4 regions of the Streptomyces sp. NPDC001927 genome follow, and region 2 is predicted to be linked to each of the others. Evidence: riboswitches for the same ligand, from Rfam matches in the RefSeq annotation. Region 2 holds a riboswitch; each other region holds the start of a gene.

Region 1 (7,778 bases), on a different contig from region 2:
GTCAACTGCCCCGTCCCCGGGCCCGTTCCGACCAGTCCCGCCAACCGGGAGTACCGGCCCGGCTTCGCCGCCTCCCTGATGGCCAAGGACCTGGGCCTGGCCGCCAACGCCGCCCGAGCCGGTGGCGTCCACGCCGAACTCGGCCTACGGGCAGCAGAGTTGTACGCCGCCTACGCCGAACGCATCGGAGCCACCGAGGACTTCTCCGGCATCGTCCGCACCATCAGGCAGAACGACGGAGGACACGCATGACCGCCCCCGAGGCGCAGGAGTACGAAACCATCCTGGTCGAACGCAAGGGCCGCACCGCCCTCGTGACCCTCAACCGGCCCGGCGCCCTCAACGCGCTGAACCTCCAGGTCATGAACGAGGTCGTGGCCGCCACCGAGGCCCTCGACCGGGACCCGGAGTGCGGCTGCGTCGTCCTCACCGGCTCGGCCAAGGCCTTCGCCGCCGGGGCCGACATCAAGGAGATGCGGCCCCAGGGCTACCTGGACATGTACCTCGCGGACTGGTTCGCCGCCTGGGACCGGCTCGCCCAGCTGCGCACCCCGACCGTCGCCGCCGTCTCCGGGTACGCCCTCGGTGGCGGCTGCGAACTCGCCATGCTCTGCGACGTCCTGCTCGCCGCCGACACCGCCGTCTTCGGCCAGCCGGAGATCAAACTGGGCGTCATCCCGGGCATCGGCGGCTCCCAGCGGCTGACCCGAGCGGTCGGCAAGGCCAAGGCCATGGAGATGTGCCTCACCGGGCGCACCATGGACGCGGCCGAGGCCGAACGCGCGGGCCTCGTCTCCCGGGTCCTCCCCGCCGACGAACTGCTCCCCGAGGCCCTCGCCGTCGCCGAGACGATCGCCGGCATGTCGCTGCCGGTCGCGATGATGGCCAAGGAAGCGGTCGCCAGGGCCTTCGAGACCACGCTCACCGAGGGCGTGCGCTTCGAACGGCGGCTGTTCCACGCGGTGTTCGCCACCGCCGACCAGAAGGAGGGCATGGCCGCCTTCGTCGACAAGCGACCGCCTGAGTTCCGCCACCGCTGACATCGGACCGACCGGTCGACTGACTGACTGACTGACTGACTGACCGACCGACCGGCGGGACGGGCCGGGGCACCCGCACGTGCCCTGGCCCGCTCGCGCGCGCTCGGTCAGGACGCCGGCAGCTCGCCCCGTACCGTGCGCGCCGCCGCGACCAGGTTCTCCAGCGAGGCGCGGGTCTCCGGCCAGCCCCGGGTCTTCAGACCGCAGTCGGGGTTGACCCAGAGCCGCTCGGCGGGGATGGCCTTGAGTCCCGTACGGAGCAGGTCTGCGGCCTCCTCGGCGCTTGGGACGCGCGGGGAGTGGATGTCGTACACACCGGGACCTGCCTCGCGCGGGTAGCCGTGCGCGGCCAGCTCGCGGGCGACCTGCATGTGCGAACGGGCGGCCTCCAGGCTGATCACGTCCGCGTCCAGGTCGTCGATGGCCTGCACGATGTCACCGAACTCCGCGTAGCACATGTGCGTGTGGATCTGGGTGTCCGGCCGTACCCCGCTGGTGGAGAGCCGGAACGCCTCCGTCGCCCAGTCCAGGTACGCGGCCCGGTCGGCCGCGCGCAACGGCAGGGTCTCCCGCAGGGCCGGCTCGTCCACCTGGACGACCGAAGTGCCCGCCGCCTCCAGGTCGTTCACCTCGTCGCGCAGGGCGAGCGCGACCTGCCGGGCGGTCTCGCCGAGCGGCTGGTCGTCCCGGACGAAGGACCAGGCGAGCATGGTGACCGGTCCCGTCAGCATGCCCTTGACCGGGCGGTGGGTCAGGGACTGCGCGTACGTCGTCCAGCGCACCGTCATCGGCGCGGGGCGCGAGATGTCGCCGGCCAGGATCGGCGGCCGGACGTACCGGGTGCCGTACGACTGGACCCACCCGTGCTGCGTCGCGAGGTACCCGGTCAGCTGCTCGGCGAAGTACTGGACCATGTCGTTGCGTTCGGGCTCCCCGTGCACCAGGACGTCCAGACCGGCCTTCTCCTGGAAGGCGATCACCTCCCGGACCTCGGCCTTGACGCGCTCCTCGTAGCCGGCCGTGTCGATCCGGCCCGCGCGCAGGTCGGCGCGGGCGGTGCGCAGTTCGTCCGTCTGCGGGAAGGAGCCGATGGTGGTCGTCGGCAGCAGCGGAAGACCGAGGTGGGCGTGCTGGGCGGCGGCCCGCTCGGCGTACGGCTGGGAGCGGCGGGTGTCGGCGGCGGAGACCGCGCCGGTACGGGCGCGCACGGCCGGGTCGCGGGTGAGCGGGGACTCCGCCCGCGAGGCCAGGTCGGCCCGGTTGGCGGCCAGTTCGGCGGCGATCGCGGGGGTGCCGTGGGACAGGCCCTTGGCGAGCGTGACCACCTCGGCGGTCTTCTGCCTGGCGAAGGAGAGCCAGCGCAGGATCTGCGGGTCGATGTCCCGCTCGGCGGCCGCGTCGAGGGGGACGTGCAGCAGCGAGCAGGAGGCCGCCACGTCGACCCGGTCGGCGAGCCCGAGCAGGGTGCCGAGGGTCGTCAGGGACTTCGCCAGATCGTTGACCCAGATGTTGCGGCCGTCGACCACGCCGGCGACCAGGCGCTTGCCCGGCAGCCCGCCCACGGCCGCGAGGGCCTCCAGGTTGGCGGCGGCGGAGCCGGTGAAGTCGAGCGCGAGCCCCTCGACGGGGGCCTTGGCGAGCACGGGCAGGGCCTCGCCGAGCCGGTCGAAGTACGAGGCGACCAGCAGCTTCGGCCGGTCCGTACGGCCACCGAGCTCGCGGTAGACACGGGCGGCGGCGTTCAGCTCGGCCGGGGTGCGGTCCTGGACCAGGGCGGGCTCGTCGAGCTGCACCCACTCGGCGCCCGCGGCCCGCAGGTCGGCGAGGACCTCGGCGTACACCGGCAGCAGCCGGTCGAGGAGCGTCAGCGGGTCGAAGTCGGCGGCCACCCCGGGCGCGCGCTTGGCGAGGAGCAGATAGGTCACGGGGCCGACGAGGACCGGACGGGCCGTCAGGCCGAGGGAGAGGGCCTCCGTCAGCTCGGCGACCTGCTTGGCGGAGTCCGCCGTGAAGACCGTGTCGGGTCCCAACTCGGGGACCAGATAGTGGTAGTTGGTGTCGAACCACTTGGTCATCTCCAGCGGCGCGACGTCCTGCGTACCGCGTGCCATGGCGAAGTAGCCGTCGAGGGGATCGGCGGAGACGGCGTCGCGGTGCCGCGCGGGGATCGCGCCGACCATGACGGTGGTGTCCAGGACGTGGTCGTAGAGGGAGAAGTCGCCGGTCGGCACCTCGTGGACGCCCGCTTCGGCGAGCCGGCTCCAGTGGGAGCGGCGCAGTTCGGCGGCGGTGGTCCGGAGGGCGTCGGCGGTGACGCGGCCCTTCCAGTACCCCTCGATCGCCTTCTTCAGTTCCCGGTGCTGCCCCTGACGGGGGTAGCCGTACACGGTGGCCCGTGCTGCCGCGGCTGCGGGCTTGGTGGTCACGGAGATCTCCTTCGCGAGATGAATCCCTGAGATCCCGGCGACGGGACGAGAGCGCGAAGGGGAGACCGACCGGACGGCCGACCTCGCGCCGTACGCGCGTGTCTCCGTCTCGTGTGGTCGCCGACCCGCCCTCGAGGTCACCGGAATGTCCGCGTACGCATGGTCGGTACGCGGGCAGTTGGCAGGTCTTCGGACTCGCGGGCACATCCTCCACGGGGGAGGACACCTACTGGCCGTCGCTTCCCAGACCCGTACGGGTCCAGTGCGTATGACGGCGGTCGTTCCCGCTCACCGCTGCGGGGCAGTCCCGGATTCCCACCGGGTTCCCTCTTACGACGCATCCCGTCCGGCTGACGGGGCGAACCAGCTGCACCGGCCACCCTAAGGGGCTGTTCAGCGCTGTGTCGGGAGATGTCCACCATACGGATGGTGAGGTGAGACACGCCCGCAGGTCCGCCCCCGCAGTCCCGGGGGTCAGCCCCGGCCGGGGTACGGGTGGAACCCCCGGCCCGTCTTGCGGCCGAGCAGCCCCGCCTCCACCATCCGCTGGAGCAGCGGGGGCGGCGCGTAGAGGGGCTCCTTGAACTCCTCGTACAGCGACTCCGCGATCGAGGCGACGGTGTCGAGACCGATGAGGTCGGCCAGCTTCAGCGGGCCCATCGGGTGGGCGCAGCCCAGCTCCATGCCGGCGTCGATGTCGGCGGCGGTGGCGAAGCCGGACTCGGCCATACGGATCGCGGCGAGGAGGTACGGCACGAGCAGCGCGTTGACGACGAACCCGGCCCGGTCCTGCGAGCGGACGACCGTCTTGCCGAGGACGTCCGTCGCGAAGCGCTCCACGCGGGCGACCGTGTCCGGCGCGGTGTGCAGCGAGCTCACGACCTCCACCAGCGGCAGCACCGGCACGGGGTTGAAGAAGTGCAGGCCCACCACCCGGTCGGCGCGGCTCGTCGCCATGCCGAGGCGCATCACGGGCAGCGAGGAGGTGTTGGTCGCCAGTACCGCCGAGGGATCCTCGACGATCTTGTCGAGACGGGTGAACACCTCGGTCTTCGCGTCCGCGTTCTCGACGACGGCCTCGATCACGAGCTGGCGGTCGGCCAACTCCTCGAGATCGCCGGTGAAGACGAGCCGGTCGAGGGCGCCCTGCGCGGCGGCCGGCTCCAGCTTGCCCCGGCGTACGGCACGGTCCAGGGAGGCGGTCACCCGCTCCCGCGCGGCCCGGGCGGTCACGGCGTCCGTCTCGCAGACGATCGTGTGCCGTCCGGCCCGCGCGCAGACCTCCGCGATACCCGCCCCCATCTGGCCGCCGCCGACCACCCCGACGCGGGTGATCTCCTCGGCGCCCGTGATCGCGGCGCTCATGACCGGGGCTCCGCGTGGCGCACGAGGTGGCGGGAGTAGGCGTCCGGGGTGAAGAACAGCGGCAGTTCACCGCTGAGGGCGTTCCGTTCGAAGATCGCCCGCACCTCCTCCAGTGGGGCCCACGGGTACTGGGCGCCGAGCGTGTCGAGCTCCTCGTCGAGCAGCCGTACGACGGTCTCCCGGTCGATCAGCCGGTGCCGCACCCACTGCCAGATCTGGACGCGCGCGATCTCCGCGGTCGCCGCGTCCTCCATCAGCCCGTCCAGGGCGACGGCGCCCTGACCGCGCAGCCAGGCCGCGAAGTAGCCGAGCGCGACCGCGATGTTCGTGCGGAGGCCCTCCTGGGTGGGCGGTCCACTGATCCGGCGTACCGACAGCAGGTCCGCCGGGGTCACCTCCACGTCGTCCCGCGTCCGGTGGATCTGGTCGGGCAGGTCGCCGAGCACGCCGTCGAACACCTCGCGGCAGACCGGGACGAGCCCGGGATGGGCGACCCAGGAGCCGTCGAAGCCGTCCTCCGCCTCCCGCTCCTTGTCGAGCCGCACCTTGGCGAGCGCCGCCTCGTGGGCGGACGGATCCTTGCTCGGCACCTGGGCCGCCATCCCGCCGATCGCGTGCGCGCCGCGCTTGTGGCAGGTGTGCACCAGGAGTTCGGTGTAGGCCCGCATGAACGGGGCGGTCATGGTGACCTTCGCCCGGTCGGGCAGGAGGAAGTCGGTGCGGTGGCCGAAGGTCTTGATCAGGCTGAACAGGTAGTCCCAGCGACCCGCGTTGAGACCCGAGCTGTGCTCGCGCAGCTCGTAGAGGATCTCCTCCATCTCGAACGCGGCCGTGATCGTCTCGATGAGCACGGTGGCGCGGACCGTGCCCCGGGGGATGCCGAGGAGCTCCTGCGCCAGCAGGAAAACGTCGTTCCACAGCCGAGCCTCGTACCGGTTCTCCAGCTTCGGGAGGTAGAAGTACGGGCCGTGGCCCGCGTCGATCTGGCGCTGGGCGCAGTGGAAGAAGTACAGGCCGAAGTCGACGAGGGAGGCGGGCACCGGGGTGCCGTCGAACTCCAGGTGCTCCTCCAGGAGGTGCCAGCCGCGCGGCCGGACGACGATCGTGGCGAGCCGGTCGCGGTCGGCGAGCCGGTACTCCTTGCCGTCCTCGCCGGTGAAGTCGATCCGCCGGTCGATCGCGTCGCGCAGGACGAGCTGGCCGCCGACGACGTTCTCCCAGGTCGGTGCCGTGGCGTCCTCGAAGTCCGCCATCCACACGCGGGCACCGGAGTTGAGGGCGTGGACCGCCATGCGGCGGTCCGGCGGACCGGTGATCTCGACCCGCCGGTCGGTCAGACCGGGCGCCGGTGGCGCGACCCGCCACGCGAGGTCGTCGCGGACGGTGGCGGTGACCGGGGAGAAGGCCAGCGGGGCCCCGCCGGCCAGGCGCAGAGCCTGGCGGCGGCGCTCCTTCATCAGGTCCAGTCGGCGTTCGCCGAACGCCTCCGCCAGCTTCCCGACGAAGTCCAGGGCGGCGGGGGTGAGGATCTCGGCGTGCCGGTCACCCGGTGCGGCGAGAACGCGGACACGGTGGGTCAGCGCGGTGGTGGGCATCGGATTCTCCTGGGGTGGCGGCGGGAGGGTCCCCGGCTTCGGCGGCTCGGGGACCCGAGGAAGGGGCCTAGTGGAACTGCTCTTCCTCCGTCGAGCCGGCCAGGGCCGTGGTGGAGGAGGCAGGGTTGACGGCGGTGGAGACCAGGTCGAAGTAGCCCGTGCCGACCTCGCGCTGGTGCTTGACGGCGGTGAAGCCCTGCGCCTGCGCGGCGAACTCCCGCTCCTGCAGGTCGACATAGGCGGTCATGCCGTGCTCGGCGTAGCCGCGGGCGAGGTCGAACATGCCGTGGTTGAGGGAGTGGAAGCCGGCCAGCGTGATGAACTGGAACTTGTAGCCCATCGCGCCCAGTTCGCGCTGGAACTTGGCGATCTGGTCGTCGTCCAGGGCCGCCTTCCAGTTGAAGGACGGCGAGCAGTTGTACGCGAGCATCTGGTCCGGGTACCGCGCGTGGATCGCCTCGGCGAACTCCCGCGCCTGCGCCAGGTCAGGGGTGCCCGTCTCGACCCAGATGAGGTCGGCGTACGGGGCGTAGGCGAGGCCGCGCGCGATGACCGGGCCCATGCCGTTACGGACGCGGTAGAAGCCCTCGGCCGTGCGCTCGCCGGTCACGAACTCGGCGTCGCGCTCGTCGACGTCACTGGTCAGCAGGGTCGCGGCCAGGGCGTCGGTGCGGGCGACGACCAGGGTCGGGGTGTCGGCGATGTCGGCGGCGAGGCGGGCCGCGTTCAGGGTTCGGATGTGCTGGGCGGTGGGCACGAGGACCTTGCCGCCGAGGTGGCCGCACTTCTTCTCGGACGCCAGCTGGTCCTCGTAGTGGATGCCTGCCGCACCGGCCGCGATCATCGCCTTGGTCAGCTCGAAGGCGTTGAGCGGGCCGCCGAACCCGGCCTCGGCGTCGGCCACGATCGGCGCGAGCCAGTCGGTGTCGTCGCCGCCCTCGGCCGTGGCGATCTGGTCCGCCCGCAGCAGGGCGTTGTTGATCCGACGGACCACCTGCGGCACCGAGTTGACCGGGTAGAGGCTCTGGTCGGGGTAGGTGTGGCCGGCCTGGTTGGCGTCGGCGGCGACCTGCCAGCCGGAGAGGTAGATGGCCTGGAGGCCCGCGCGCACCTGCTGGACGGCCTGGCCGCCGGTGAGCGCGCCGAGCGCGTGGACGTAGTCGAGGTCGTGGAGCTGCCGCCAGAGCCGCTCGGCGCCGCGCCGGGCCAGGGTGTGCTCCTCACGGACGCTGCCGGACAGCCGCAGCACGTCCTCCGCGGTGTACGTGCGCTCGATGCCGGCCCAGCGCGGGTCGGTCGCCCAGCGCTGGGCGAGCTGCTCCGCGGTCGGGTTCGTCGCTGCCATGATCGTC
Region 2 (7,778 bases):
CGCGTCCTTGCCGAGCGCGGGGTGCCCGTCGCCCGTACGCTCGTCGGCAACTACGTGACCTCGCTCGACATGGCGGGCTGCTCCGTGACCCTCTGCGAGGCCGACGAGGAGCTGCTGCGGCTCTGGGACGCGCCCGTTCAGACGGCCGCCCTGCGGTGGGGTCGGTGAGGGTGGAAATGGACTCGCTCGAACAGTTCGATGCCGAATTCTTCCGGCGGTGGCTGGGCGCCGCCGCTGCCGCCGTCCACCGGGAGGCCGACCGGCTCACCGAGCTCGACTCGGCGATCGGCGACGCCGACCACGGTGCCAATCTGAAGCGGGGTTTCGCCGCCGTCACGGAGGTGCTGGACAAGGAGCCGCCCGCCACGCCGGGGGCCGTACTCGTCCTCGCCGGGCGGCAGTTGATCTCCACCGTCGGCGGGGCGTCCGGGCCGCTGTACGGGACACTCCTGCGCCGTACCGGCAAGGCGCTCGGCGACGCCGGCACGGTGACGCGGCAGGACCTTGCGGCGGCGCTGGCCACCGGGGTCGCCGCCGTCGGTCAGCTCGGCGGGGCCCAGGTCGGCGACAAGACGATGCTGGACGCGCTCGTGCCCGCCGCCGAGGCGCTCGGCACCTCCTTCGCCGCCGCCCGGGACGCGGCCGAGGCCGGCGCCCTCGCGACCGTACCCCTGCGGGCGCGCAAGGGCCGGGCCAGCTATCTGGGCGAGCGGTCGGTCGGGCATCAGGACCCCGGGGCGACGTCGTCGGCGCTGCTGATCGCCGCGCTCGCGGAGGTGGCCGCCGCATGACCGGTCAGGTGGGCATCGTGCTCGTCTCGCACAGCGCGGCCGTGGCCGACTCCGTCGCCGCCCTGGCCCGGGGGCTCGCAGGCGGCGGGGCGACCGCGCCGGTCGCCGCCGCCGGAGGCACCCCCGACGGGGGCCTCGGCACCAGCTCCGAGCGGATCGTCGAGGCGGCGAAGGCGGTCGACGGGGGCGCCGGCGTGGCCCTCCTCGTCGACCTCGGCAGCGCCGTCCTGACCGTCAAGGCGCTCCTCGCCGAGGGGGACGAGCTGCCGGAGGGAGCGCGTCTCGTCGACGCGCCCTTCGTCGAAGGTGCCGTCGCCGCGCTCGTCACCGCGAGCGCGGGCGGGGACCTGGACGCGGTGACGGCCGCGGCGGCTGAGGCGTACACGTACCGGAAGGAGTGAGCGAGGGGAACGAGGGGGTGAGGGGGCGCGCGGAGATCTGTCGCACACCGTCCCGGGGCGTACCCGTGTTGTGATGTACCTGGTCAACCCACTAATGTCACAGCGCCTTGGTGTACGGGAAACCGGTGCGGTACCGGTGCGGCCCTCGCCACTGTGATCGGGAAGTCCGGCTCCATCCCTCCGGGGAAGCCACTGGACCACCGCGGGAGACCGCGGCGGTGTGGGAAGGCGGAGCCGCGGCGGCATGACCCGTCAGCCAGGAGACCGGCCAAGGTGCGTTGTCCATCCACGAGGTGCTGGAGAGGGTCTCCCAACCATGCATATAGCCGAGGGGTATCTACCCCCGTTGCACGCGGCCGCCTGGGGCGTCGCGTCCGCCCCCTTCGTCGTCCACGGCGTCCGCGCGCTGACCCGTGAGGTCAAGGCCAACCCCGAGTCCACTCTGCTGCTCGGCGCGTCCGGCGCGTTCACGTTCGTCCTGTCCGCGCTCAAGATCCCGTCGGTCACGGGCAGTTGCTCGCACCCGACCGGTACGGGCCTGGGCGCCATCCTGTTCCGTCCGCCGGTGATGGCGGTCCTGGGCACGATCACCCTGTTGTTCCAGGCGCTGCTGCTCGCGCACGGCGGGCTCACCACGCTCGGCGCCAACGTGTTCTCGATGGCGATCGTCGGGCCGTGGGCCGGATTCGGTACGTACTGGCTGCTGCGCCGGTTCGACGTGCCGCTCATGGTGAGCGTGTTCTTCGGAGCGTTCGTCGCGGACCTGTCGACGTACTGCGTGACCAGCGTCCAGCTCGCGCTGGCCTTCCCCGACCCGGGCAGCGGTGTGGTCGGGGCGCTGGCCAAGTTCGGTTCCATCTTCGCGGTCACGCAGCTGCCGCTCGCCGTCAGCGAGGGTCTGCTCACGGTCCTCGTGATGCGGCTGCTCACGCAGTCCAGCAAGGCGGACCTGACCCGGCTCGGGGTCCTGCTCCCGTCCCGGAAGAAGAACGAGAACGCGGAGGCGAGCGTCTGATGAGCCGGAACGCGAAGATCAACTCCCTGCTCCTGCTCGTCGTCGCGGCCCTTGCGGTGCTCCCGCTGGTCCTGGGCCTCGGCGACCACAAGGAGGAGCCGTTCGCGGGCGCGGACGCCGAGGCGGAGGCGGCGATCACGGAGATCGCTCCCGACTACGAGCCGTGGTTCAGCCCGCTGTACGAGCCGGCCTCCGGCGAGATCGAGTCGGCGCTGTTCGCCCTGCAGGCCGCGCTCGGCGCCGGTGTGCTGGCGTACTACTTCGGCGTGCACCGGGGCCGTAAGCAGGGCGAGGCCCGCGCCGAGGCGAAGGCGCTGCGGTCGGGGGCGGCGTCCGGCGCGGCAGCGTCCGGCTCGGCAGTGTCCGGCGACGCGTAACCGCCGCCGGTGCTGCCGATCGACGCGGCGGCGCACAGCAGTCGCTGGCGCCGCCGTCACCCGTGCGAGAAAGCCGTCCTCGGCTTCGGCCTGACACTGTGCGCGGTCTGTCTGCCGCCGTGGCCGGGTGCCGTCCTGGTCGCGGCGGCCACCCTCGCCGTCCTCCTCGGTCCCGCGGGGGTGCCGGGGCGTCAGCTGTGGCGCGCGTTCCGCATCCCGCTGGGCTTCTGTGTGACGGGGGCGATCCCGCTCCTGTTCGAGGTGGGCGGGGCGCGGGGGCTCGTCGTGTTCGCGCAGGACGGGCCGGTCCGCGCCGGTGAGCTGCTGCTGCGGACCTCGTCGGCGTCCCTGGGCGTCCTGCTGTTCGCCTTCACGACGCCCGTCTCGGACCTGCTGCCCCGGCTTGTACGGGCCGGGGTGCCGGCGCCCGTGGTGGACGTGGCGCTCGTGATGTACCGGATCAGCTTTCTCCTTTTGGATTCCCTATCCAAGATCCGACAGGCGCAGGCGGCCCGCCTCGGGCTGACGACCCGGGCGGCGACCTGGCGTTCGCTCGCCGGGCTCGGCGCGACGGCGTTCGTCCGCGCCTTCGACCGGGCGCAGCGGCTGCAGACCGGGCTCGCCGGGCGAGGCTACGACGGGACGCTGCGCGTCCTGGTGCCCGAGGCCGCGGTCTCGGGCCGCTTCCTCGCCTCGACGGCCGGCCTGCTCACCGGGCTCGTCGCCCTCACTCTCGTACTGGAAAGGTCCCTGCCGTGAGCCCCGCACCCCCTGTCGTGGAACTGGTGAAGGCCACGTTCGCCTACGAGGACGGCCCGGTCGTCCTCGACAGCGTCGACTTCGCCGTGCCGGAGGGCCGGGCGCTCGCGCTGCTCGGCCGCAACGGCGGCGGCAAGACGACGCTGCTGCGGCTGCTGAGCGGCGGCCTGCGCTGCGGCGGCGGGTCGCTCCGGCTCGACGGTACGGAGGTGTCGTACGACCGGAAGGGGCTGACGCGGCTGCGGACGACCGTGCAGCTGGTGGTCCAGGACCCGGACGACCAGCTCTTCGCGGCCTCGGTCGGGCAGGACGTGTCGTTCGGGCCGATGAACCTGGGGCTGCCGGAGGAGGAGGTACGGCTCCGGGTGCGCGAGGCCCTGGAGGCGCTGGACATCGTCGCCCTTGAGGACCGGCCGACGCATCTGCTCTCGTACGGGCAGCGGAAGCGGGCGGCGATCGCGGGCGCCGTGGCGATGCGCCCCCGGGTCCTCATCATGGACGAGCCGACCGCCGGGCTCGATCCGCACGGGCAGGAGCGGCTCCTGGAGGTGCTCGGCCGGCTGCGCGACGCCGGTACGACGCTGGTGATGGCGACCCACGACGTCGACCTGGCGCTGCGCTGGGCCGACGAGGCCGCGGTCCTCACCCCGGAGGGCCTGCGGACGGGCCCCATCGAGACGCTGCTCGCCGACGACGCGCTCCTGGACGCGGCCCGCCTGCGCCGCCCGTGGGGCATGGCGGTCACCCGCCTCCTCCGCGCCCACGGCCTGCTCGCCCCGGACGCGCCCGGTCCGCGCACGGCGGAGGAGCTCGCGGTGTGGGCGGGGACGGCAGTGACCGAGTAGCGCGGATACCGGCCGGTACGCGGATGCCGAGGAGAGCGGATACCGAGTGGAGCGGATACCGAGGAGAGCTCCGAATGCCTCGGTCATCGCGCAGGGTGGTTACCGAGTAGTAGCGCAGATCACGTGGCCAGCCTTCTGCAACTAGTTGCATAACAGGGTCGGGGTCGCCTACAACAAGGGTGACCACCCTGCGCGAGGAGGCGCCCCCATGAACGCGACCCCGACCCCGAACCCGTACCCGCATCTGCTGAGCCCGCTCGACCTCGGGTTCACCACCCTGCCCAACCGGGTGCTCATGGGTTCCATGCACGTCGGTCTCGAAGAGACCGAGAACGGGTTCGCGCGCATGGCCGCCTTCTACGCCGAGCGCGCCCGCGGCGGCGTCGGGCTCATCGTGACCGGCGGCATCGCGCCCAACGAGGCCGGCCGGCCGTGGGACGGCGGCGCCAAGCTGACCACCGACGAGGAGGTCGCCGAGCACCGGCTCATCACCGACGCCGTGCACGCCGAGGGCGGGCGGATCGCGATGCAGATCCTGCACTTCGGCCGGTACGCGTACCACCCCGGCCTCGTCGCCCCGAGTGCGATCCAGGCGCCGATCAGCCCCTTCGTACCCAACGAGCTGACCGACGCCGAGGTCGAGCGGACGGTCGAGGACTACGCCCGCTGCGCCGAGCTCGCCAAGGCGGCCGGGTACGACGGCGTCGAGGTCATGGGCTCCGAGGGCTACCTCATCAACGAGTTCATCGCCTCCGCCACCAACCAGCGCACCGACCGCTGGGGCGGCAGCTACGCGAACCGGGTGCGCTTCCCGCTGGAGATCGTCCGCCGGATCCGCGAGCAGGTCGGCGACGACTTCATCGTCATCTACCGGCTCTCGATGCTTGACCTGGTGCCGGGCGGCTCGACGCTGGAAGAGGTCGTCTCCCTCGCCAAGGAGATCGAGGCCGCCGGCGCGACCATCATCAACACCGGCATCGGCTGGCACGAGGCCCGGATCCCGACCATCGCGACCTCCGTCCCGCGCGGCGCGTACACCTGGGTCACCCAGAAGCTGATGGGCTCGGTGAGCATCCCGCTCGTCACCAGCAACCGCATCAACACCCCCGAGGTCGCCGAGCGGATCCTCGCCGAGGGCCGCGCCGACATCGTCTCCATGGCCCGCCCCTTCCTGGCCGACCCCGACTTCGTCGCCAAGGCCGCCGCGGACCGCTCCGACACCATCAACACCTGCATCGGCTGCAACCAGGCCTGCCTGGACCACACCTTCAGCCTGAAGATCACCTCCTGTCTGGTGAATCCGCGCGCCTGCCACGAGACCGAACTGGTTCTCTCCCCCACCCGGCTCGCCAAGCGGATCGCCGTCGTCGGCGCGGGCCCGGCCGGTCTCGCCTTCTCCGTCTCCGCCGCCGAACGCGGCCACTCCGTCACCCTGTTCGACGCGGCGGACGAGATCGGCGGCCAGCTGAACGTCGCCAAGCGCGTACCGGGCAAGGAGGAGTTCGACGAGACGCTCCGCTACTACCGCGTCCAGCTGGACGCGCGCGGGGTCGAGGTCCGGCTGAACACCCCGGTATCGGCCGGTGACTTGAACGGGTACGACGAGATCGTCGTCGCGACCGGCGTCACGCCGCGCACCCCGGAGATCGAGGGCGTCGACCACCCGAGCGTCGTCAGCTACCTCGACGTCCTGCGCGACGGCGCGCCCGTCGGCGAGCGCGTCGCGATCCTGGGCGCGGGCGGCATCGGCTTCGACGTCGCCGAGTACCTCACGGACGGCGGCGAGGGCGCGAGCCAGGACCCCGAGACGTACTTCAAGCAGTGGGGTGTCGACACCTCGTACGAGGGCCGGGGCGGGCTGCGCGCCCCCGAGCGGCCGCGGCCGCCGCGCCAGGTGCACCTGCTCCAGCGCAAGACCTCCAAGGTCGGCGCCGGTCTCGGCAAGACGACCGGCTGGATCCACCGTGCGGAGATGAAGCACCGGGGCGTCACGATGGTCGCGGGCGTGGCGTACGAGCGGATCGACGACGAGGGCCTGCACCTCACCGTCGACGGCGAGCCGCAGGTCGTCCCGGTCGACACCGTGGTCCTGTGCACCGGCCAGGAGCCGCGCCGCGGTCTGTACGAGGAGCTCGTCGCGGCGGGCCGTACGCCGCACCTCATCGGTGGGGCGGACGTGGCCGCCGAACTGGACGCCAAGCGCGCGATCGACCAGGGCACGCGGCTCGCCGCCACCCTGTGATCGCGTCGACGGTCCGAACCTAGGATGCGTGCATGTCCCTCCCGCACGCGATCCTCACGGCGCTGCTCGAGAAGCCGTCCTCCGGCCTGGAACTGACGCGCCGCTTCGACCGCTCGATCGGCTACTTCTGGTCCGCCACGCACCAGCAGATCTATCGCGAGCTGGGCAAGCTGGAGCAGGCGGGGCACATCCGCGCCCTGCCCGCTCCGGTGCCGGCGCGCGGCCAGAAGAAGGAGTACGAAGTGCTGCCCGCGGGCCGCACGGAGCTGGCCGACTGGGTGGCCCGCACCGAGGACCCGAAGCCGCTGCGCTCCGCCCTTCTGCTGCGGATGCGGGCGGCGGCGGTGGTCGAGGCACCGGGCATGCGCGAGGAGTTGCGCCGCCATCTCGATCTGCACCAGCGGCAGTTGGACGAGTACCGGGCGATCGAGGTACGGGACTTCCCGCCCGCGCGCCGCGAGACCGAACCGGACCGGCTGCGCCATCTCGTCCTGCGGGGCGGGATCGACCTGGAACGCTTCTGGGTGGAGTGGCTGACTCAGGCGCTCGCGGAGCTGGAGGGCTGAGCCCGTCAGGGTGCTCCGGACACCGCGCTCGCGAGAAGGCGCCTGAACAGGCTCGTGCCTGCCAGGCGCCTTCCCCTGCGTGCGGGCTAGCGCGTCAGTGCTTCTTCTTCTTTCCGCTCAGCCAGCTGACGATCGGCGACACGGCCTCCTGCGCGACCGACGACAGCTCCTGGAGGGCGTGCGCGCCCTTCTTCGCCGCGTGGGCGCCGGTGCTGATCCACCGGGACTGGCCCAGGAAGAGGGCGCTCAGGCCCGCGATCGCGGCCTGCTTCTTGAACTCCTTGCTGTTCCAGCCGTAGCCGACCCCGTAGAACACCGCGCTGGTCGCGTCGAGGATCGCCGCACCGACCCCGATCCCGAAGCCCGCCGCGACGATGACGGCGCCGGCCGGAGGGAAGAACAGGCCGACGCCGATGCCGACGAGGCCCACCCCGACGCCCGCGAACCCGGCGACGACGGCGGCCTGGTGGGTGTAGTTGGCCCACCACTTCGCGCTGCCCGGCTCCGGTCCGCTCTTGACGGTGTCGTAGTCGGCGACGTCGCACTGGTTCTTGCCGGACTGCTTGGCCGCCTGCGCCTCTTCGGCCGCCAGCCTGGCCTTCGCGGCGGCCTCGGCCCGGAACTTCTCCCCCTCGATGCGGCGGGCATCGCTGGCGGCGGCGGCCGCGGTGTCCCGGTTCTGGTTGGCCTGCCACTCCGCCGCGCGGGCGTTGGCCGCGGAGGCCTGCGCGGAGTTGGCGGAGGCGATGGCGCTGCGCGCCGACTCCATGGCACGCGTGGCC
Region 3 (7,778 bases), on a different contig from region 2:
GGCTGGAGGAGCGGCTGCGCGCCCACCGGGGGACCGTCGTCGCCGTCACCCACGACCGGGCCTTCCTCGACCGGGTCACGACCGCGGTCCTGGAGGTCGACCACGAGCTGCGGACGGTACGGCGTTACGGCAACGGTTACGCCGGTTACCTGACCGGCCGCGCGGCCGAACGGGCGCGCTGGGAGCGGGAGTACGAGGAGTGGCGGGCGGAGCTCGCGCGGTACTCGGCCCTCGCCGACACGAACATCGACCGCTTCTCCGCGATCCCGCGCAAGGCCCCGGCAGCCTTCAGCGGGGCGGGCGCCTTCCGGGCCCGGTCACGGGCGCACGGCGCGATGAGCAGGATCCGGGCGGCCCGCGAGAAGCACCACCGGCTCACCGAGAACCCGGTGGCCGCGCCGCCGGAACCGCTCCGCTTCACGGCCGCCATCGAGGGCGAGGCGGCGGGCCCGGTCGCCCTGGCGGACGTACGCGTGGAGGGACGCCTCCACCTGGACGCCCTCCACCTGCCTCCCGGCGAACGCCTCCTGGTCACCGGCCCGAACGGCGCCGGCAAGACCACCCTTCTCAAGGTCCTGGCGGGCGAACTGGCCCCGGACGGCGGCACGGTGACGACCCCGCCCCGGGTCGGAATGCTCCGCCAGGACACCGCACTCCCGGACGACCCCCGCACGGTCGCGACGGCGTTCGGGGCGGGCCGGGAGGAGGAGCTGCTCCGCCTCGGCCTGTTCAAGGCAGCCGATCTGGCCGTACCCGTACGGGAGTTGTCGACGGGCCAGCGCCGCAAACTGGAACTGGCCCACCTGGTCACCCGCCCTGCGGACCTGCTCCTCCTCGACGAACCGACCAACCACCTGGCCCCCGCCCTCGTAGAAGAACTGGAGGCCGCCCTCGCCCACTACCCCGGCACCCTCGTGATCGTCACCCACGACCGCCGCCTCCGCGCGGGCTTCCGAGGCCGCCGACTCGAACTGGCCCCGGCCAAGGAGTCCGCCGCGCGCGGCGCCTAGGCTGCCCGTCGTGCACCAGGCCGACGACGCAGTGACCACCGCGCTCAACGCGCATGTGAGGCGCTTCTTCGGCGGGCTGACCGTCCGCCCCGTCGACCATGCCCTGCCCGACAGAACGCGCGGGACGGATCCGCGCTTCCGCGTCCTGGAGGTCGCGCCCGGCGGGCCGAACGACCCCTGGACGTATGTGACGGCGGGGTGCTGCCGCGGGGACGACCGGGGCCTGGAGTTCGTCATGACGGCGCCGGTCTCCGACCCCCGCTTCGCCGACCTGCTCGCCATGGTGGTGAGCTATCACCGGGACCCGGCGGACCGTCCGCTGGACCTCGGCCACAGCCTGCCGATCGGCGAGCCGTGGCTCCCCGGGTCGGCCTGCACGCACCTGCTCGTCAGCCTGCCGTACCTGCACGGGCCCGACCTGGAGCACTGTCCGCTGCCCGACGGCACGGCCGCCCGCTTCCTGTGGCTGCTGCCGGTGACCGACTCCGAGATCGCGTACCGCCGCGAGCACGGCACGGAGGCGCTGGAGCGGCTCTTCGACGAGGCGGCGATCAACCCCGTCGACCCGCACCGCGCCCCCGTGACCTGAAGGCGTCAGTCCTCCCCGTCACCCTCCAGGTCGCCCTCCGTCTCCAGGAAGACCTGGCGCAGGGCGGCCAGGGTCTGGGGGTCCGGCTTTTCCCACATGCCTCGGGACTCGGCTTCCAGGAGGCGTTCGGCGATGCCGTGGAGGGCCCAGGGGTTGGCTTCCTTCAGGAAGGCCTGGTTCTCCGGGTCGAGGACGTACGTCTCCGTCAGCTTGTCGTACATCCAGTCGGCGACCACGCCCGTCGTCGCGTCGTAGCCGAAGAGGTAGTCGACCGTCGCCGCCAGCTCGAACGCGCCCTTGTAGCCGTGGCGGCGCATCGCCTCGATCCACTTCGGGTTGACCACGCGGGCGCGGAAGACCCGCGAGGTCTCCTCGACCAGGGTGCGGGTGCGGACCGTCTCCGGGCGGGTGGAGTCGCCGATGTACGCCTCCGGGGCCGTGCCCGTGAGCGCGCGGACGGTCGCCACCATGCCGCCGTGGTACTGGAAGTAGTCGTCGGAGTCGGCGATGTCGTGCTCGCGCGTGTCCGTGTTCTTCGCGGCGACGGCGATCCGCTTGTACGCCGTCTCCATCTCCGCGCGCGCCGGGCGGCCTTCGAGGCCGCGGCCGTACGCGTAGCCGCCCCACACCGTGTACACCTCGGCGAGGTCCGCGTCCGTCCGCCAGTCGCGCGAGTCGATCAGCTGGAGGATGCCCGCGCCGTACGTGCCGGGCCGCGAGCCGAAGATCCGGGTCGTCGCGCGCCGCTCGTCGCCGTGCTCGGCGAGGTCCGCCTGCGCGTGCGCCCGTACGTAGTTGTCCTCGGCCGGCTCGTCGAGCCCCGCAGCGAGCCGTACGGCGTCGTCGAGGAGGCCGATGACGTGCGGGAACGCGTCCCGGAAGAAGCCCGAGATGCGCAGCGTGACGTCGACGCGCGGGCGGCCCAGCTCGGCGAGCGGGATCGGCTCCAGGCCGTTCACCCGGCGCGAGGCGTCGTCCCACGTGGGACGGATGCCCAGCAGGGCCAGGGCCTCCGCCACGTCGTCGCCCGCCGTGCGCATCGCGCTCGTACCCCACAGGGAGAGGCCGACCGAGGTCGGCCACTCGCCGTTGTCGGAGCGGTAGCGCTCCAGGAGCGAGTCGGCGAGCGCCTGGCCGGTCTCCCACGCGAGGCGGGAGGGGACGGCCTTGGGGTCGACCGAGTAGAAGTTCCGGCCGGTCGGAAGCACGTTGACCAGGCCCCGGAGGGGCGAGCCGGACGGGCCGGCGGGCACGAAGCCGCCGTTCAACGCGTGGACGGCGTGGGTGAGTTCGTCGGTCGTCGCCGCCAGGCGCGGGACGACCTGCTCGCACGCGAAGCGGAGGACCGCGGCTACATCGGGGCCGTAACCCTCGGCCACCGACGCGACCGCGTCCACCGACCAGTCCGCCGCCTCCATCGCCTCGACCAGCTCGCGCGCCGTCGCCTCCGCCTCGTCGGCGGTGGTCCGGGTCGCGGCCGACTCGTCCAGGCCGAGGGCCTCACGGAGACCCGGGAGGGCCTGCGTACCGCCCCAGATCTGCCGGGCGCGCAGGATCGACAGGACCAGGTTGACCCGCGCCTCGCCCACCGGCGCCCCGCCGAGCACGTGCAGACCGTCCCTGATCTGCGCGTCCTTGACCTCGCAGAGCCAGCCGTCGACGTGCAGCAGGAAGTCGTCGAAGCCGTCGTCCTCCGGGCGGTCCTCCATCCCCAGGTCGTGGTCGAGCTTCGCCGCCTGGATCAGCGTCCAGATCTGCGCCCGGATCGCGGGCAGCTTCGACGGGTCCATCGAGGAGATCTGCGCGTACTCGTCGAGCAGCTGCTCCAGGCGCGCGATGTCGCCGTACGAGTCGGCGCGGGCCATCGGCGGCACCAGGTGGTCCACGAGCGTGGCGTGCACGCGCCGCTTGGCCTGCGTGCCCTCGCCCGGGTCGTTGACCAGGAAGGGGTAGACGAGCGGGATGTCGCCCAGCGCCGCGTCCGGGCCGCACGCGGCCGACAGGCCCGCGTTCTTGCCCGGCAGCCACTCCAGGTTGCCGTGCTTGCCGAGGTGGACCATCGCGTCCGCCCCGAAGCCGCCGTCCTCGGCGCGCGCCGCGATCCAGCGGTAGGCGGCCAAGTAGTGGTGGGACGGCGGGAGATCGGGGTCGTGGTAGATCGCGATCGGGTTCTCGCCGAAGCCGCGCGGCGGCTGGATGAGGATCAGCAGGTTCCCGCGCCGCAGCGCGGCGAGGACGATGTCGCCCTCGGGGTTGCGGGACCGGTCGAGGAACATCTCGCCGGGCGCCGGGCCCCAGTGCTCCTCGACGCCCTCGCGCAGCTCCTGCGGCAGGGTCGCGTACCAGCGCTTGTAGTCGGCGGCCGGGATACGGACGGGGTTGCGGGCGAGCTGCTCCTCGGTGAGCCAGTCCTGGTCGTGGCCGCCGGCCTCGATCAGGGCGTAGATCAGCTCGTCGCCGTCGCCGGAGACCAGGCCCGGGATCTCGTCCTCGGCCCCGAAGTCGTACCCCTCGGCGATCAGCCGCCGCAGCAGGGCGACGGCGGAGGCGGGGGTGTCCAGGCCGACCGCGTTGCCGATCCGGGAGTGCTTCGTCGGGTACGCGGAGAGAACGAGCGCGAGCTTCTTCTCGGCGTTCGGGATGTGCCGCAGCCGGGCGTGACGCACGGCGATCCCGGCGACGCGGGCGGCGCGCTCGGTGTCGGCGACGTACGCCGGGAGCCCGTCCTCGTCGATCTCCTTGAAGGAGAACGGGACGGTGATCAGACGGCCGTCGAACTCGGGCACGGCGACCTGGCTGGCCGCGTCCAGCGGCGAGAGACCCTCGTCGTTCTCCTCCCAGGCCGCCCGCGAACCGGTCAGGCAGAGCGCCTGCAGGATCGGTACGTCGAGGGCGGCGAGCGCGCCCGCGTCCCAGGCGTCCTCGTCGCCGCCGGCCTGCGCCTCGGCGGGCTTGGTGCCACCGGCGGCGAGGACCGTGGTGACGATCGCGTCCGCGCGCTTCAGCGTCTCGATCAGCTCGGGCTCGGGGGCGCGCAGGGAGGCGACGTACAGCGGCAGGGCGCGGGCGCCGGCGTCCTCGATCGCCTCGCAGAGGGAGTCGACGAAGGCGGTGTTCCCGCTCATGTGGTGGGCGCGGTAGTACAGCACGGCGACGGTCGGGCCGTCGGTCGTCCGGGCCGTGCGCTCCAGCGGCCCCCAGGTCGGCGCGGCGGCCGGGGCCTCGAAGCCGTGGCCGGTCAGCAGCACGGTGTCGGAGAGGAACCGGGCGAGCTGCTCCAGGTTGGCCGGTCCGCCGTGCGCCAGGTAGGCGTGGGCCTCGGTGGCGACGCCGACGGGGACGGTGGAGGCCTCCATGAGCTGGGCGTCCGGGGCCTGTTCACCGGAGAGCACGACCAGCGGCTTTCCGGCGGCGCGCAGCGCGTCGAGGCCGTCCTCCCAGGCCCGCAGCCCGCCGAGGAGCCGGACGAGCACGAGGTCGGCGCCGTCGAGGAGACCGGGAAGGTCGTCCAGGGAGAGCCGGGAGGGGTTGGCGAACCGGTACGCGACCGGACCGCCGGCCGCGCGGGCGCTGAGCAGGTCGGTGTCGGAGTGCGACAGCAACAGAATTCGCATGCGTGCGCAGGCCTTCCTCGGGGTTGTCCGCGCCCCGGGTGGTCGTTTGGACGGCGGGAGTTCCTGACTCACCCGGCCCCTCACGGGACCTGGCTCACAGTGGCGGGACCGCGCCGGATTCTCACCGGGCTTCCTCCCCGGGGTCCTGGGACCCCATGCCGATCTGCATAGTAGATCGTGCCTCTTCGGGGCCGGGTCTGGGCCGCTGACGACGTGGGTATGCTCGCCGCCATGCCGCCCACCCCACCCACAACACCCAACCCGGGCGAACCGCCCATACGGGACCGTGGTGACGCCTGCCCCGGGGCGCTTCGGCTGCACGCCGCCGACGACGGGCGACTCGCCCGACTCCGGCTGCCAGCAGGAGTTTTGACGGTACGTCAGACACTCGTACTGGCCTCGGTGGCCGAGGAGCTCGGCGACGGGCGAGTCAGTGTCACCTCCCGAGGGAACGTGGAGCTGCGCGGGCTCGGTGAGGGGTGCGGGGGCGAGCTGGCCGAGCGGCTCTCGGAGGCCGGGCTGCTGCCCTCCCAGACCCATGAGCGGGTCCGGAACATAGTGGCCTCGCCGGCGGCCGGGCTCGACGGACTCGGCCACGGTGACGTGCAGTTGTGGGCCCGCGAGCTGGACGCGCTGCTGTGCGCGCGGCCCTGGACGGCGGCCCTGTCCGGCCGGTTCCTCTTCGTCCTGGACGACGGGCGCGGCGATGTGGTCGGGCTCGGCGGAGATGTGACGTTGATCGCAGGAGAGGGTTCGGTACGGGTACGGGTCGGCGACCAGCTCGTCCGCGTCCCCGCCGCCGACGCGCCCCGGGCCGCGCTCGCCGCAGCCGGCGCCTTCCTGGACGCCGCCCGGACCGCCGGGAACGGGGCCTGGCGGGTGCGGGAGCTGCCGGAGGGCCACGAACCGGAGCTGGCGGCCGCCCTCGCGGGGGCCGGGATCGAGGCGGAGCCCGTACCGGCGACCGAACCCCCACCCGCTGCCCCACCCACCCCCGGCCCCCTCGGCCCGCACGCCCTGCACGTCCTCGCGCCCCTCGGGCGGCTGAGCGCCGCCCAGCTGCGGGCGCTCGCCGCGAGCGGGGGCGCGGTGCGGCTCACCCCCTGGCGCGGGGCCGTCGTCACCGGCCTCGCCGACCAAGGCGCCGTCGCGCGCCGGCTGGGTGAGCTCGACGCGTACGGGCTCATCACCGACCCCCGCTCCCCCTGGGCCGGCGTCGGCGCCTGCACCGGGCTTCCCGGCTGCGCCAAGTCCCTCGCCGACGTGCGCGCGGACGCCGTCCCGGGCGACGTTCCCGGCCACCGAGGGCTCCCCGTCCACTTCTCCGGGTGCGAGCGGCGCTGTGGTCACCCGCAGGCCCCCGCGTGGGTCGACGTCGTCGCCACCGGCGAGGGCGCGTACCTCGTGGCCGGGCGCCCCACCCTCCGTACCGACCTCCCCGAAGCCGTCGCGGCGGCCCGCGTCCCCTCAGCAACCACGAGATGAGCGAGAGCACCAGGATGTTCGACTACGAGAAGGACGGCGCGGAGATCTACCGCCAGTCCTTTGCCACGATCCGCGCCGAGGCGGACCTCGGGGGGCTGCCCGCCGACGTCGCCCAGGTCGCCGTCCGCATGATCCACGCCTGCGGCATGACCGACCTCGTCCGCGACATCGCGCACTCCCCGCAGGTCGTCACCCGCGCCCGTGCCGCGCTGCGCGCCGGCGCGCCGATCCTGTGCGACGCCCAGATGGTCGCCAGCGGCGTCACCCGCAAGCGGCTGCCCGCCGACAACGAGGTCGTCTGCACGCTCTCCGACCCGTCCGTGCCCGCGCTCGCCGCCGAACTCGGCACCACCCGCAGCGCCGCCGCCCTCGAACTCTGGCGCGACCGCCTCGAAGGCTCCGTCGTCGCCATCGGCAACGCGCCCACCGCCCTCTTCCACCTCCTGGAGATGGTCGCCAAGGGCGCGGGGAAGCCCGCCGCCGTCCTCGGCATCCCGGTCGGGTTCATCGGCGCCGCCGAGTCCAAGGAGGCCCTGGCGGCCCAGACTCTCGGCCTCGACTACCTCGTCGTACGCGGCCGGCGCGGCGGCAGCGCCATGACCGCCGCCGCGATCAACGCCCTCGCCCACGAAGCGGAGATCCAGGCATGAGCGGGTCCACGACCGGCAAGCTGTACGGGGTCGGCCTCGGGCCCGGCGACCCGGAGCTGCTCACGCTCGCGGCCGTCAAGGCCATCGCGGGCGCCGACGTGATCGCGTACCACTCGGCCCGGCACGGCCGGTCCATCGCGCGCTCGATAGCGGCCGAGCACATCCGGGCCGACCAGATCGAGGAGCGGCTGATGTACCCGCTCACGGTCGAGACCACGGACCACCCCGGCGGCTACCGGGGCGCCCTCGACGACTTCTACGCGGAGGCCGCCGCCCGGCTCGCCGCCCACCTGGACGCCGGTCGCACGGTCGCCGTGCTCGCGGAGGGCGACCCGCTCTTCTACGGCTCGTACCAGCACATGCACAAGCGGCTCGCGGACCGCTACGACACCACCGTCATCCCCGGTGTCACCTCGGTCAGCGCGGCCGC
Region 4 (7,778 bases), on a different contig from region 2:
TGAGCAGCTCGTCCCTGACCATCGTCCAGGTCCAGTCGACCTGCTGGTCCCTGCGCCGGGCGGCGAGCCGGCCGGTCGAGTCGAGCAGGGTGCGGTGCTGTTCGAGCCGCTCCCAGACGGTGTCGAGCCCCGTCGACTCGCGGGCGCTGCAGTGCAGGACCGGCGGCGTCCACACCGCGTCCGCGCCGTGCATCAGCCGCAGCGCGCCCGACAGTTCGCGGGCGGCGGCGCGGGCGTCGCGTTCGTGCGGACCGTCCGCCTTGTTGACGGCGATGACGTCGGCCAGCTCCAGGACACCCTTCTTGATGCCCTGCAGCTGGTCGCCCGTCCGCGCCAGGGTGAGCAGCAGGAACGAGTCGACCATCTCGGCCACGGCGGTCTCGGACTGACCGACACCGACGGTCTCGACGAGGACCACGTCGTAGCCCGCGGCCTCCATCACGATGATCGACTCGCGCGTCGCCTTGGCGACCCCGCCCAGCGTCCCCGCCGTCGGCGAGGGCCGGACGAAGGCCGCCGGGTCCACGGCGAGGCGCTCCATCCGTGTCTTGTCGCCGAGGATGGAGCCGCCGGTCCGGCTGGACGACGGGTCGACGGCGAGCACCGCGACGCGGTGACCGGCGCCGGTCAGCATCGTGCCGAAGGCGTCGATGAACGTCGACTTGCCGACGCCCGGCACCCCGCTGATCCCGATGCGCCGCGCCCGGCCGCTGTGCGGCAGCAGCTCGGTGAGCAACTGCTGTGCAAGCGCCCGGTGTTGGGGACGGGTGGACTCGACGAGCGTGATCGCGCGTGCCACGACGGCACGCTTCCCGTCGAGCACCCCCTTCACATACGCGTCGAGGTCGATCACAGCTCGTGCCCGAGGCCGTCCGACAGTCGCCGTACCAGGTCGTGGGCCGCGTCCGGGATCACCGTGCCGGGCGGGAAGACGGCGGCCGCGCCCATCTCCAGGAGCGTCGGCACGTCCTGCGGCGGGATCACCCCGCCCACCACGATCATGATGTCCTCGCGGCCCTCCGCCGCCAGCTCCTCCCGCAGCGCCGGTACGAGCGTGAGGTGGCCGGCGGCCAGCGAGGACACCCCGACGATGTGCACGTCCGCCTCGACGGCCTGCCGGGCGACCTCGCCGGGGGTCTGGAACAGCGGGCCGACGTCCACGTCGAAGCCCAGGTCGGCGAAGGCGGTGGCGATCACCTTCTGGCCTCGGTCGTGGCCGTCCTGGCCCATCTTGGCGACCAGGATGCGCGGCCGGCGGCCCTCGGCCTCGGCGAAGGCGTCGACCAGGGTGCGGGTGCGTTCGACGGACGGGGACTGCCCGGCTTCGGTGCGGTACACACCGGAGATCGTACGGATCTGGCTCGCGTGCCGTCCGTACACCTTCTCCAGGGCGTCGGAGATCTCACCGACGGTCGCCTTGGCGCGCGCCGCCCGAACGGCCAGCTCGAGCAGGTTGCCCTCGCCGCCCGCGGCCCGGGTGAGCGCGTCGAGCGCGTCCTGGCACGCGGTCTCGTCCCGCTCCTCGCGCAGCCGCCGCAACTTGGCGATCTGCTGGGCGCGTACGGAGGAGTTGTCGACCTTGAGCACGTCGATCTGCTCGTCGGAGTCCACCCGGTACTTGTTCACGCCGATCACCGGCTGGCGCCCGGAGTCGATGCGCGCCTGGGTCCTGGCCGCGGCCTCCTCGACGCGCAGCTTCGGGATGCCGGCGTCGATGGCCTGCGCCATGCCGCCCGCGCGCTCGACCTCCTGGATGTGCTTCCAGGCGCGGCGGGCCAGGTCGTACGTCAGCTTCTCGACGTACGCGCTGCCGCCCCAGGGGTCGATGACCCGGGTCGTGCCGGACTCCTGCTGGATGAGCAGCTGGGTGTTGCGGGCGATCCGCGCCGAGAAGTCGGTGGGCAGCGCGAGCGCCTCGTCGAGGGCGTTCGTGTGCAGCGACTGGGTGTGGCCCTGCGTGGCCGCCATCGCCTCGACGCAGGTCCGCGTCACGTTGTTGAAGACGTCCTGGGCGGTCAGCGACCAGCCCGAGGTCTGCGAATGGGTGCGCAGGGAGAGCGACTTGACGTTCTGCGGCTCGAACTGCTTGACCAGCTTGGCCCAGAGCAGGCGGGCCGCCCGCATCTTGGCGATCTCCATGAAGAAGTTCATGCCGATCGCCCAGAAGAAGGAGAGCCGGGGCGCGAACGCGTCGACGTCCAGGCCCGCTTCGCGCCCCGCCCGGATGTACTCGACGCCGTCGGCGAGGGTGTACGCGAGCTCCAGGTCGGCCGTCGCGCCCGCCTCCTGGATGTGGTAGCCCGAGATGGAGATCGAGTTGTAGCGCGGCATCCGCTGCGAGGTGAAGGCGAAGATGTCGGAGATGATCCGCATCGACGGCTTCGGCGGGTAGATGTAGGTGTTGCGGACCATGAACTCCTTGAGGATGTCGTTCTGGATGGTCCCGGCCAACTTCTCGGGCGGTACGCCCTGTTCCTCCGCCGCGACGATGTACAGCGCGAGCACGGGCAGCACCGCGCCGTTCATCGTCATCGACACCGTCATCTTGTCCAGCGGGATGCCGTCGAAGAGCTGGCGCATGTCGTAGATCGAGTCGATCGCCACGCCCGCCATGCCGACGTCACCGGTCACGCGCGGGTGGTCGCTGTCGTAACCCCGGTGGGTGGGCAGGTCGAAGGCGACCGAGAGCCCCTTCTGACCGGCCGCCAGATTGCGCCGGTAGAAGGCGTTGGACTCCTCGGCCGTGGAGAAGCCGGCGTACTGCCGGATCGTCCAGGGCTGGTTGACGTACATCGTCGGGTACGGGCCCCGCAGGTACGGCGCCATGCCCGGGTACGTCCCCAGGAAGTCGAGGCCCTCCAGGTCCTGGCCGGTGTACAGCGGCTTGACCGCGATGCCCTCCGGGGTCTCCCAGAGCAGGTCGTCACCGCCGGCGGCCTTCTTCACGGCGGTGCGCCACTCGTCGGCGCTTCCGTCGGCGGCCGGGGTACCCAGCTCGATCCCGGAGAAGTCGGGGACGGACATCAGGACACTCCCATCCGGTCAAGGGTGGCGACGAGCACGGCGACCGTGTCGCAGCCCGCGAAGACATAGCTGTCGACACCCGCGTACTGCGCGGGCCGGCCCGCGAGGAACACATGCCCCGCGCCTGCGGCCCGCAGCTCGCGCGCGCGTTCCTCCGCCTGTTCCTCGTAGAGCGCGTCGCTGGAGCAGAGGCACGCCTCGCTCGCCCCGCTCTCCTCGAAGGTGCCCTCGGTGACGGCCTCGATACCGCCCGCCTGGAAGAGGTTGGCGGCGAACGTGGCGCGTGCCGTGTGCGCGGCGGCGGGGCCGAGCGTGGCGAGGTAGATCCGCGGCCGGGCGCCGGTCGCGGCGAGGTGCGCGTCGGAACGGGCGCGCAGCGCCTCGAAGGCGTCGTCGCGGCGGACCCGGGGGAGCCCGCCGGACGGCGGCTCGGGCGCGGGTTCGCGGACGACGGGGTTCTCGGCGAGGTTCGGGAACTCGCTGACGCCGGTGACGGGTTCGCGGCGCTTGGCGAGCTTCGCGCTGCGGGCCGACCAGGTCTCGGCGAGCCGGTCGCCGATCATCCCGGAGCGCAGCGCGGCGGCCTGGCCGCCGGCGCTCTCGATCGTCTGGAAGAACTCCCAGCCCGCGTGGGCGAGTTCGTCCGTGAGCCGCTCCACGTACCAGGAGCCGCCCGCGGGGTCGATGACCCGGGCGAGGTGCGACTCCTCGACGAGGATGGTCGAGGTGTTGCGGGCGATGCGGCGCGCGAACGCGTCCGGCAGCCCGAGCGCGTGGTCGAAGGGAAGCACGGTGACGGAGTCGGCGCCGCCCACGCCCGCGGCGAGCGTGGCCACGGTGGTGCGGAGCATGTTCACCCACGGGTCGCGCCGGGACATCATCACCGGGGAGGTCACCGCGTGCTGCCGCTGCGCGCCCGCGCCGCTCGCCCCGCTGACCTCGGCCACCCGGGCCCAGAGCCTGCGCGCGGCACGGAGCTTGGCGATGGTGAGGAATTGGTCCGCCGTGGCCGCGTACCGGAACTCCAGCTGGCCGAGGGCCTGTTCGACGGAGAGTCCGGCCTCCGTGAGCTGCCGCAGATAGGCGACGCCGGTCGCGAGGGCGCACCCCAGCTCCTGCGCGGCCGAGCCGCCGGCCTCGTGGTACGGCAGCGCGTCCACGGTCAGCGCCCGCAGGCCCGGGTACTCCTCGACGCAACGCCCGGCGAGGCCGACGGCGGGGGAGAGGTCGTGGGGCCGGCCCGTGCGGGCCTCCAGGCCGAGGGGGTCGGCGCCCAGGTTGCCGCGCGCCGCCTCCGGGGCGACGCCCCGCTCCTCGTACAGTCCGAGCAGCTCGCGCGCGGCCGCCTCCACGTCCTGCCCGGCGTCGAGGACGACCGGCGCGAGGTCGAGGTAGACGCCGTCGAGAGTCCGGCCGAGGCTGCCGAGGGGGATGCCGCCCTCGCCGACGACCAGCCAGAGCGAGGTGACGCCGTTCTCCAGGTCGGCGAGGACCGTCCCGGCGTCCGCGGTGGTGTGCCGCTGGCGCACGTCCCAGCCGCCGACCGTGTTCCCCTCGGGGCGCCCGGACCGTACGAAGGGCGCGAAGCCGGGCAGGCCGGGCTCGGGGGCGGTGTCCTCGGCGGCATAGAGGGGACGGACGCGGAGCGCGTCCTCCAGGGCGGTGGACAGGGCGTCCTCGGCCGCCGGGCCCTCCACGTCCTTGCCCGACTTGCGCAGTACCCCGGCTACCAGGTGCTGCCACTGTTCACGGGACGCGTCGGGGAATTCGGCGGCGAGGGCGAGCCCGTCGTCGGGAAGGACTGTCATGCTCGGATGGTAGGACAGCTCGCTCAGATGACAGCAGTGCACACCGCTGTGACCTTGCCCTCTCCAAGCAGGTCTTGAAGCCGCGGGCGACTCCGCTCTACTAAGGGGTGTCGCAGGTTCACCCGGCCGGGGGTGGATTTACTAGGACGTCCAACTATATAGTCGCGGCGAAGGCCCGCGGTGCAGGGAAGCCGGTGTGATTCCGGCGCGGTCCCGCCACTGTGACCGGGGAGTACGCCGTCGAGCAGCACGCCACTGACGAGTGATGTCGGGAAGGCGGACGGCGCGCGCTGATCCGGGAGTCAGGATACCGGCCGCGGGATGTTCCGTGTTGTCCACGAGGATGGAGCTGACACGCATGGCACCGGTGCGCCCGCACACTCCCCGCGGATCCGGCCGACGGGCACCCGCCCGTCGAGGACCCCGTCGAGCAGGACTCCACCACCCCACGACCGTCAGGACCTGACGGCGCCTCGCCATTCGCGCTCTCGCGCCGTACACCGCCACCACCCCGCCGCACCATCACGCCCCACCGGCGTGCGCGGGTCGTGGCGGCCTCCGGCGCGCCATCCGGATCACCTGACGAGAGCAGGCACTCATGGTCCGCGCACAAGACACCACCCCCGTCCGCGAGTTGACCCACTTCATCGGCGGCAGGCACACCCCGGGAACCTCGGGCGCCTACGGCGACGTGTACGACCCCAACACCGGCCAGGTCCAGGCCCGCGTGCCCCTCGCGAACCGGGCCGAGACCGAGGCCGCCGTTGCCGACGCCGCCCGGGCGCAGCGCGACTGGGCCGCCTGGAACCCGCAGCGCCGCGCCCGGGTCCTCCTGCGCTTCCTCCAGCTCGTCGAGCAGGAGAAGGACGAGCTCGCCCGGCTGCTCTCCTCCGAGCACGGCAAGACCGTCGCCGACGCCCACGGAGACCTCCAACGCGGCCTGGAGGTCGTGGAGTTCGCCGCCGGCATCCCGCACCTCCTCAAGGGCGAGTTCACCGACAATGCCGGCACCGGCATCGACGTCCACTCGCTGCGCTCCCCGCTCGGCGTCGTCGCCGGCATCACGCCGTTCAACTTCCCCGCGATGATCCCGCTCTGGAAGGCCGCCCCCGCCCTGGCCTGCGGAAACGCCTTCATCCTCAAGCCCTCGGAGCGCGACCCCTCCGTACCGCTGCGGCTCGCCGAGCTCTTCCTGGAGGCGGGTCTTCCGGCGGGCGTCCTCAACGTCGTCAACGGCGGCAGGGTAGCCGTCGACACCCTCCTCGACGATCCCCGCGTCGCCGCCCTCGGCTTCGTCGGCTCCACCCCCGTCGCCGCGCACGTCTACGCCACCGCCGCCGCCCACGGCAAGCGCGCCCAGTGCTTCGGCGGCGCCAAGAACCACATGATCGTGATGCCGGACGCCGACCTCGACCAGGCGGTGGACGCCCTCATCGGCGCCGGGTACGGCTCGGCCGGCGAGCGGTGCATGGCCGTCTCGGTCGCCGTCCCCGTCGGCGAGGACACCGCCGACGCCCTCGTCGCCCGGCTGAAGGAGCGCATCGGCACGCTGAAGATCGGCCGGAGCGACGACCCGGACGCCGATTTCGGGCCGCTGGTCGGCCCGGACGCCGTCGACCGGGTCCGGAAGTACATCGGCATCGGGGTCGAGGAGGGAGCCGAACTCGTCGTCGACGGACGCGACTTCGTCCTTCCCGGGCACGAGGGCGGCTTCTTCGCCGGGGCCTCCCTCTTCGACCGGGTCACCCCGGACATGCGCGTGTACCAGGAGGAGATCTTCGGCCCCGTGCTCTGCGTGGTCCGCGCCGCCGATTACGAGGAGGCCCTGCGGCTGCCCAGCGAGCACCTCTACGGCAACGGCGTGGCGATCTTCACACGCGACGGCGACACCGCCCGCGACTTCACCCGGCGCGTCGACACCGGCATGGTCGGCGTCAACGTACCCATCCCGGTGCCGGTGGCGTACCACACCTTCGGCGGCTGGAAGCGGTCCGGCTTCGGCGACCTGAACCAGCACGGACCGGACGCCATCCGCTTCTACACCCGCACCAAGACCGTGACCTCGCGCTGGCCCGCCGGGCTCCGCGAGGGCGCGAGCTTCACGATCCCCACGATGGGCTGAGCGCCCATGACCACGACCCTGCTCACCGAGGACCAGCGGGCCCTGGTCGAGACCACCCTCGACTTCGCCCAGGACCACCTCGCCCCGCACGCCCTGGACTGGGACCGCGACAAGCACTTCCCCGTCGACGTCCTGCGCAAGGCCGCCGGACTCGGACTCGGCGGCGTCTACGTCCGCGAGGAGTCCGGCGGCTCCGGCCTCACCCGCTCCGACGGCGTCCTCGTCTTCGAGACCCTCGCCTCCGGCTGCCCGTCCATCGCGGGCTACCTCTCCATCCACAACATGGTCGCCTGGATGGTCGACCACTACGGCGACGACGCCCAGCGCCGCCGGTGGCTTCCGCGCCTGTGCGCCATGGACGACCTGGCCAGCTACTGCCTGACCGAGCCCGGCGCCGGATCGGACGCCGCCGCGCTCACCACCCGGGCCGTGCGCGACGGCGACCACTGGGTGCTCACCGGCGTCAAGCAGTTCATCTCCGGGGCGGGCGCCTCCCAGCTGTACCTGGTGATGGCCCGCACCGGGGGCGACGGCGCCGACGGCGTCTCCGCGTTCCTCGTCGACAAGGACGACCCCGGGCTCTCCTTCGGGCCCGACGAGCGGAAGATGGGCTGGAACGCCCAGCCCACCCGCCAGGTCGTCCTGGACGCTGTCCGGGTCCCCGCCGACCGGCTCCTCGGGGTCGAGGGCCAGGGCTTCCGCATCGCCATGAACGGCCTGAACGGCGGTCGGCTCGGCATCGCGGCCTGCTCCCTCGGCGGGGCCCGCAGCGCCCTCGACCGCAGCCTCACGCACCTCGCCGACCGGCAGGCGTTCGGGCGGCG

What was found. Region 2 has a riboswitch for cobalamin ahead of ACWCO8_RS36230 (energy-coupling factor ABC transporter permease). Riboswitches for the same ligand answer to the same signal wherever they lie in the genome.
Region 1: it holds a riboswitch for cobalamin, as region 2 does, so the genes downstream of both, metE (5-methyltetrahydropteroyltriglutamate--homocysteine S-methyltransferase) here and ACWCO8_RS36230 (energy-coupling factor ABC transporter permease) in region 2, are expected to answer to the same signal.
Region 3: it holds a riboswitch for cobalamin, as region 2 does, so the genes downstream of both, cobN (cobaltochelatase subunit CobN) here and ACWCO8_RS36230 (energy-coupling factor ABC transporter permease) in region 2, are expected to answer to the same signal.
Region 4: it holds a riboswitch for cobalamin, as region 2 does, so the genes downstream of both, ACWCO8_RS07360 (CoA-acylating methylmalonate-semialdehyde dehydrogenase) here and ACWCO8_RS36230 (energy-coupling factor ABC transporter permease) in region 2, are expected to answer to the same signal.

Annotation. Positions count from the first base shown of each region.
Region 1 covers NZ_JBSFEN010000002.1:638,668-646,445, reverse strand. Annotated here, with positions in the region: gene mmsB (3-hydroxyisobutyrate dehydrogenase) at 1-252, shown strand, start outside; gene ACWCO8_RS07340 (enoyl-CoA hydratase) at 249-1,040, shown strand; gene metE (5-methyltetrahydropteroyltriglutamate--homocysteine S-methyltransferase) at 1,148-3,466, opposite strand; cobalamin riboswitch at 3,630-3,849, opposite strand; gene ACWCO8_RS07330 (3-hydroxybutyryl-CoA dehydrogenase) at 3,941-4,831, opposite strand; gene aceB (malate synthase A) at 4,828-6,426, opposite strand; gene aceA (isocitrate lyase) at 6,494-7,771, opposite strand.
Region 2 covers NZ_JBSFEN010000018.1:62,987-70,764, forward strand. Annotated here, with positions in the region: gene dhaK (dihydroxyacetone kinase subunit DhaK) at 1-168, shown strand, start outside; gene dhaL (dihydroxyacetone kinase subunit DhaL) at 177-791, shown strand; gene ACWCO8_RS36225 (PTS-dependent dihydroxyacetone kinase phosphotransferase subunit DhaM) at 788-1,192, shown strand; cobalamin riboswitch at 1,284-1,479, shown strand; gene ACWCO8_RS36230 (energy-coupling factor ABC transporter permease) at 1,509-2,207, shown strand; gene ACWCO8_RS36235 (energy-coupling factor ABC transporter substrate-binding protein) at 2,207-2,584, shown strand; gene cbiQ (cobalt ECF transporter T component CbiQ) at 2,594-3,343, shown strand; gene ACWCO8_RS36245 (ATP-binding cassette domain-containing protein) at 3,340-4,188, shown strand; gene ACWCO8_RS36250 (oxidoreductase) at 4,397-6,430, shown strand; gene ACWCO8_RS36255 (PadR family transcriptional regulator) at 6,463-6,996, shown strand; gene ACWCO8_RS36260 (hypothetical protein) at 7,091-7,778, opposite strand, start outside.
Region 3 covers NZ_JBSFEN010000004.1:285,836-293,613, forward strand. Annotated here, with positions in the region: gene abc-f (ribosomal protection-like ABC-F family protein) at 1-1,010, shown strand, start outside; gene ACWCO8_RS11885 (suppressor of fused domain protein) at 1,021-1,599, shown strand; gene cobN (cobaltochelatase subunit CobN) at 1,605-5,213, opposite strand; cobalamin riboswitch at 5,253-5,387, opposite strand; gene ACWCO8_RS11895 (cobalamin biosynthesis protein CobG) at 5,433-6,698, shown strand; gene ACWCO8_RS11900 (precorrin-8X methylmutase) at 6,713-7,348, shown strand; gene ACWCO8_RS11905 (precorrin-2 C(20)-methyltransferase) at 7,345-7,778, shown strand, end outside.
Region 4 covers NZ_JBSFEN010000002.1:648,509-656,286, reverse strand. Annotated here, with positions in the region: gene meaB (methylmalonyl Co-A mutase-associated GTPase MeaB) at 1-853, opposite strand, end outside; gene scpA (methylmalonyl-CoA mutase) at 850-3,024, opposite strand; gene ACWCO8_RS07365 (methylmalonyl-CoA mutase family protein) at 3,024-4,832, opposite strand; cobalamin riboswitch at 4,994-5,165, shown strand; gene ACWCO8_RS07360 (CoA-acylating methylmalonate-semialdehyde dehydrogenase) at 5,431-6,954, shown strand; gene ACWCO8_RS07355 (acyl-CoA dehydrogenase family protein) at 6,961-7,778, shown strand, end outside.